2 regions of the Pseudomonas sp. KH_021 genome follow, and region 1 is predicted to be linked to the other one. Evidence: predicted binding sites of a transcription regulator. Region 1 holds the regulator's gene; the other holds the start of a gene.
What was found. The regulator FliA, encoded in region 1, starts transcription of late flagellar genes. The targets are predictions, from matches to a motif close to CTAAAGTTTNNNNNNNNNNNGCCGNTAA.
Positions count from the first base shown of each region.

Region 2: AC3IX4_RS05960 (flagellar protein MotY) is a predicted target of FliA. The motif match lies at 1,871-1,898, and genes of this name have one in related genera.

Region 1 is NZ_CM174477.1:1,694,038-1,697,448, forward strand. It holds gene flhF (flagellar biosynthesis GTPase FlhF) at 1-338, shown strand, start outside; gene fleN (flagellar synthesis regulator FleN) at 438-1,271, shown strand; gene fliA (RNA polymerase sigma factor FliA) at 1,268-2,008, shown strand; gene cheY (chemotaxis response regulator CheY) at 2,167-2,541, shown strand; gene AC3IX4_RS08035 (protein phosphatase CheZ) at 2,561-3,349, shown strand; gene AC3IX4_RS08040 (chemotaxis protein CheA) at 3,361-3,411, shown strand, end outside.
Region 2 is NZ_CM174477.1:1,265,291-1,268,701, reverse strand. It holds gene AC3IX4_RS05965 (argininosuccinate synthase) at 1-746, opposite strand, end outside; gene AC3IX4_RS05960 (flagellar protein MotY) at 844-1,836, opposite strand; gene pyrC (dihydroorotase) at 1,965-3,011, shown strand; gene rnt (ribonuclease T) at 3,008-3,411, shown strand, end outside.

The DNA of each region.
Region 1 (3,411 bases):
AGGCACGCAACTTTCTGGTTTTGGCCACTACCAGCCAGAAACAGGTGCTCACCGCCGCCTACCACAGCTATAAGCGCTGCGGCCTGTCGGGGTGCATCCTGACTAAACTGGATGAAACGGCTTGTCTTGGCGAAGTGCTGAGCCTGGCCATCAGTCAAGAATTGCCGGTTGCCTACCTAACCGATGGCCCGCGCATTCCTGACGACCTGCACGTACCGCGCGGTCACCAGTTGGTGAGTCGCGCGGTCAGCGTGCAGATGCAGGAAGAGCCCAGCGAAGAGGCGATGGCCGATATGTTCGCTGATCTCTACCAGCGCCCCGGCCAGCGAGTGGGCTGAGGTGAACATGGAACAACAACAAAGTACCTGCATTGTCCGGCTGCCGCGCGCAGTCAGTCATGTGGCCGCGGTCTAAGAAAGACAAGGTAAAGAACGAACATGGGCAGCATGCATCCAGTACAGGTGATCGCGGTGACCGGCGGCAAGGGTGGCGTCGGCAAGACTAACGTGTCAGTGAACTTGTCCCTGGCGCTGGCTGAGCTTGGCCGTCGTGTCATGCTGCTGGACGCCGACCTGGGACTGGCGAATGTCGACGTACTGCTGGGGTTGACCCCCAAGCGCACCCTGGCCGACGTGGTCGAGGGGCGCTGCGAGCTGCGCGATGTGGTGTTGCAGGGGCCGGGCGGTGTGCGGGTGATCCCGGCCGCGTCTGGCACCCAGAGCATGGTCCACCTCACGCCCGCCCAGCATGCCGGCCTGATCCAGGCGTTCAGCGATATTGGCGACAACCTCGACGTGCTGGTGATCGACACCGCGGCCGGTATCGGTGATTCGGTGGTCAGCTTCGTGCGCGCCGCCCAGGAAGTGCTGCTGGTGGTGTGCGACGAGCCTACCTCGATCACCGATGCCTATGCGTTGATCAAGCTGCTCAACCGCGATTACGGCATGAACCGCTTCCGGGTCCTGGCTAACATGGCCCAGAGCCCGCAGGAAGGGCGCAACCTGTTTGCCAAGCTGACCAAGGTCACCGACCGTTTTCTTGATGTCTCCCTGCAATACGTGGGCGCGGTGCCTTATGACGAATGCGTGCGCAAGGCGGTGCAGAAGCAGCGTGCCGTCTATGAAGCCTTCCCACGTTCCAAGTGCGCGCTGGCCTTCAAGGCCATTGCCCAGAAGGTCGACACCTGGCCGCTGCCCGCCAACCCCCGTGGGCACCTGGAATTCTTCGTCGAGCGGCTGGTGCAGCGGACCAGCACAGGGCCGGTGCTATGAATGCCAGCGGCTATCGCATGTACAGCAAGGCCTCGCGTGACTCGCAGAGCGAGTTGATCGAGCGATACGCCCCGCTGGTCAAGCGCATTGCCTACCACTTGCTGGCGCGTTTGCCGGCCAGTGTGCAAGTCGAGGATCTGATCCAGGCCGGCATGATTGGCCTGCTGGAAGTGTCCAACAAATACGACGCCAGCAAAGGCGCCAGTTTCGAGACCTACGCCGGTATTCGCATCCGTGGTGCGATGCTCGATGAGGTCCGCAAGGGCGACTGGGCTCCCCGCTCGGTCCACCGCAATACCCGTATGGTCAGTGATGCGATTCGGGCAATTGAAGCAAAAACCGGCCGTGACGCTAAAGATCACGAAGTTGCGGCCGAACTCCAATTGAGCCTTGATGATTACTACGGGATTTTGAACGACACATTGGGCAGCCGCCTGTTCAGTTTCGACGACCTGTTGCAGGACGGCGAGCACGAAGGGCTGCATGAGGACGGCGCGAGCGCACAGCTTGAACCGTCGCGTGATCTGGAAGACGAACGCTTCCAGGCCGCGCTGGCCGATGCCATCGCCAATCTGCCCGAGCGTGAACGTCTGGTTCTGGCCTTGTATTACGACGAGGAACTGAACCTCAAGGAAATCGGCGAAGTGTTGGGCGTCAGTGAGTCACGGGTCAGCCAGTTGCACAGTCAGTGCGCCGCGCGTTTGCGTGGGCGCCTGGGGGAATGGCGGGCACGTTGAGCTGGGGCTGCCAGTCGATCGACGGGTAGCAAAGACGTTCTGCACGACGTTGCGAATTCATGCAGTCGTGGCACGCAACAAAACACCGGATTTGATTGAATGCGCACCCCGTAGCCGGGTGCGTTTAAGACTGCTTGGAGGTCGAATTGGACAAGAACATGAAAATCCTCATCGTTGACGATTTTTCGACGATGCGGCGGATCATCAAGAACCTGTTGCGCGACCTGGGGTTCACCAACACCCATGAAGCCGACGATGGCAACACCGCGCTGCCAATGCTCAACAGCGGCAGTTTTGATTTCCTCGTCACCGACTGGAACATGCCAGGCATGAGCGGGCTGGACCTGCTCAAGGCTGTGCGTGCCGATGCGCGCCTGAGCCACCTGCCGGTGTTGATGGTGACCGCCGAAGCCAAGCGTGAGCAGATCATCCAGGCCGCCCAGGCCGGTGTGAACGGTTACGTGGTCAAGCCATTCACGGCCCAAGCGCTCAAAGAAAAGATCGAAAAGATCTTCGAGCGCGTCAACAGCTGAAGATCGCCACGGGAGCGCTATGGAGCCTAACAATTCGTCTTTGGGTGACTTTGAGTCGACCCTGAAGAGACATGCCCACGAGTTGGTGAACAGCCTTGAAAAAGGCAAGTTCGGCGACGCGGTACATCTGATCCATGAGCTGAACCAGACGCGTGACCGTGGCCTGTATCAAGAGGTCGGCAAGCTGACGCGCGAACTGCACAGCGCCATCGTCAGCTTTCAGATCGACCCGCGCATGCCGCAGGCCGAGGAAGTCTCACAGATCACTGATGCCACTGAGCGTTTGTCTTATGTGGTCAAGCTGACCGAGGCGGCGGCCAATCGCACCATGGACCTGGTGGAGCAGAGCACGCCGGTGGTCAATGACATGGGCAGCGAGGCCAAGGCCTTGAGCGTCGACTGGCAGCGTTTCATGCGCCGGGAAGTCGAGGCTTCGGAGTTTCGTGAACTGGCCAAGCGGATCGACAGTTTTCTGACGCGCAGCGAGCAGAATGCCCGCACCGTGTCTGGCAGCCTCAATGACATCCTGCTGGCCCAGGACTACCAGGACCTCACGGGCCAGGTCATCAAGCGCGTCACGCAGATGGTCACTGAAGTCGAAAGCAACCTGCTCAAGCTGGTGCTGATGGCAAGCCAGGTGGATCGTTTTGCGGGTATTCAGCACGATCACCAACTGCTGGCCAACGAAAAAAATCAGGAAAATCATCCCGCCAGGGGTGAAGGTCCGCAGATTCATGCCGATAAGCGAGATGACGTCGTGTCAAGTCAAGACGATGTTGACGATCTGCTATCCAGCCTGGGCTTTTAGGGAGCACGTAAATGAGCTTCGGCGCCGATGAAGAAATCCTTCAGGATTTCCTGGTAGAAGCC
Region 2 (3,411 bases), 430 kb from region 1:
TTCAAGGTAGCCAGCACAGTGGCCGGGGACATTTCGACGCCGTCCAGCGCAACGATGTCGCCGTTGCGATAGGTCAGCTCCAGGTAGGTTGGAACGTCTGGCGCCGACTCAGGCGACTTGGTCCAACGCCACATGTCTTCTTCGTGCTCGGTCCAGGTGTCTTCCAGCACGCCGCCTTCATAGGAGATGTGCAGCAGGTTGGCGTCCATCGAGTACGGAGACTTTTTCTTGCCGTGACGCTCGATCGGGATCGCGTGCTTCTCGGCGTAATCCATCAGCTTCTCACGCGAGAGCAGATCCCACTCGCGCCATGGAGCGATGACCTTGACGCCCGGCTTGAGCGCATAAGCGCCCAGTTCGAAACGAACCTGGTCGTTGCCCTTGCCGGTGGCACCGTGGCTGATGGCATCAGCACCGGTTTCGTTGGCGATTTCGATCAGGCGCTTGGCGATCAACGGACGTGCGATGGAAGTACCCAACAGGTACTCGCCTTCGTAGACGGTGTTGGCGCGGAACATCGGGAAGACGAAATCGCGGACAAATTCTTCGCGCAGGTCATCGATGTAGATTTCTTTCACACCCATGGCTTGCGCCTTGGCACGTGCAGGCTCTACCTCTTCGCCTTGTCCCAGGTCTGCGGTGAAGGTCACCACTTCGCATTTATAAGTATCCTGCAGCCACTTGAGGATCACCGAAGTGTCCAGGCCGCCGGAATACGCCAGAACGACCTTATTTACGTCCGCCATGCCATTACTCCACGGGGTTGTACGGAAAACCGTTGATTCTACCGGTCTGGGCGAAAAATTTACAGTGGCGCGACAGCTTGTGACGATGAAGCGACAGTTATTGTCGAAGGCGCGACGGATTTTGCTGCGCCGACAGCGCTGCTGGCGCCGTTGTGGCGATGGGTGCGGGGCTGGAGGGTACTGGCATAGGCGCAGGTGCCGCAGCCTGCTCAAGCGCTGCTGCGGGCTTGGGCGCCATGGCGACTCGGTCCAGCTCGATATTGACCCGCCGATTGCGCGCACGGTTGGCAGCCGAAGTATTGGGCGACAAGGGGTAGCGTTCACCATGAAAACGCAGGGTGATCTGCTCTTCGGTGAGGCCGCCAGCCTTCAAGTAGTCCATGACCGCCATCGCCCGACGACGAGACAGGTCTCGGTTAGTCAGGCGATTGCCGCTGTTGTCCGAATGCCCGTCGAGCTCCACATGGTTGACGCTGGGGTCGGCCTTCATAAACGCCAGCAGGGCGTCCAAATGAGCGCGGCCGTTGTTGTCCAGGTCAATGCCGCCGCCGGGAAAGCCGACTCGGGTCTGGCGAATCTGGTCATAGTTCATCGGCAACAGCTTGCTGGCACAGGCCTGATATTCGCCGTAGGCCTTACTGAACTTGACGGGCAGCAGGCGGACCTCAAGTGGCTGTCCCGCTTCACCGGCCCCGTTGCGCACCACCGTACTGCGCCCATCGAGCAAGCCATTGATCAAGCGACTGGCCTGCCCTTGCGTACTGTCCAGCACGACAGCGCCACGGCGTACCCGGACCGCACCAAGATTGATATCGCCTCTGCCAGGCTGCCAGGGCGCGGCTGCCGCCAGGAGGGTGGCAGAGCCTGTGCCCAGCACATGGCTGCTGGATTTGAGCCTGAAGGTCGCTTGCTCACCCGCGCGACGCACGAACTCCCCCGTACCGAAATCGGTGATCGGCTGGGCCAGACGACATTCAAATTGATCGCCTTCCACGCGCCACTCGATGTTTTCCAAACGAGTCTGGAAGGTCAGGGCCACAGCCGGCAGGCTTGCAAACAGACTGAGCAGGGCTAGATAACGCTGGCGCACGGAGGGCTCCATAAATTCACGACACACTCGGGGCATATCGGTCAGCCACGGCAAAACTTGATAGCGAGTGCCCCGCAGAGTCTTTTCCGGTAGCATTCGCCGTGAGTTCGACCCGCCTGGAATCCCCAATGTCCGACCGCCTGACCCTTCTGCGTCCCGACGACTGGCACATCCATCTTCGCGATGGCGCCGTGCTGCCCCACACCGTTGCCGACGTTGCGCGCACCTTTGGCCGCGCAATCATCATGCCTAACCTGGTACCTCCGGTGCGCAATGCCGTCGAGGCCGATGCCTATCGCCAGCGTATCCTGGCCGCCCGCCCGGCCGGCAGCCAGTTCGAACCGTTGATGGTGCTGTACCTCACCGACCGGACCCAACCCGAGGATATCCGTGCAGCCAAGGCCAGCGGCTTCGTGTACGCCGCCAAGCTGTACCCGGCTGGCGCCACCACCAACTCGGATTCGGGCGTCACCAGCATCGACCTCATTTCCCCGGTGCTCGAGGCCATGGCCGAAGTTGGCATGCCGCTGCTGGTACACGGTGAAGTGACCCGTAGCGAGATCGATATTTTCGATCGCGAGAAGATGTTCATCGACGAGCACATGCGTCGCGTGGTCGAGCGTTTCCCGACGCTCAAAGTAGTGTTCGAGCACATCACCACCGCCGACGCCGTGCAGTTCGTCAATGAGGCTTCGAGCAATGTGGGCGCCACCATCACCGCGCACCACTTGCTCTATAACCGCAACCACATGCTGGTTGGCGGAATTCGGCCGCACTTCTACTGCCTGCCGATTCTCAAGCGCAACACCCACCAGGTAGCCCTGCTGGATGCCGCTACCAGCGGCAGCCCGAAATTCTTCCTGGGCACCGACTCGGCGCCGCATGCCCAGCATGCCAAGGAAGCGGCCTGCGGTTGTGCCGGTTGCTACTCTGCCTACGCCGCCATCGAGCTGTATGCCGAAGCGTTCGAGCAACGTAACGCACTGGACAAGCTTGAAGGCTTTGCCAGCCTGCACGGCCCGGCTTTCTACGGGCTGGCGGCCAACAGCGAGCGCATCACCCTGGTTCGCGAAGCCTGGACCGCCCCGGCAACCCTGCCGTTCGGCGAATTGAATGTTGTCCCGTTGCGTGCCGGTGAAACCCTGCAGTGGCGTGTGCTGGAGGAGTCGGTGTGAGCGAAGATCGTTTTGATGACGAGCAGGACGGTCAGGGCGGTGGCTCTCGCCACCCAATGGCCGAGCGCTTTCGTGGCTATCTGCCGGTCGTCGTGGATGTCGAGACAGGCGGTTTCAATAGCGCCACCGACGCCTTGCTGGAAATCGCTGCCGTGACTATCGGCATGGATGAAAAAGGTTTTGTGTTCCCCGATCACACCTATTTCTTCCGCGTAGAGCCCTTCGAAGGCGCCAATATCGAAGCCGCCGCCCTGGAATTCACCGGGATCAAGCTCGATCACCCGCTGCGCATGGCCGTCAGCGAAGAAGCCGCGCTGACCGATATTTTCCGTGGCGTACGCAAGGCCTTGAAGGCCAATGGCTGCAAGCGGGCGATCCTGGTCGGTCATAACAGCAGTTT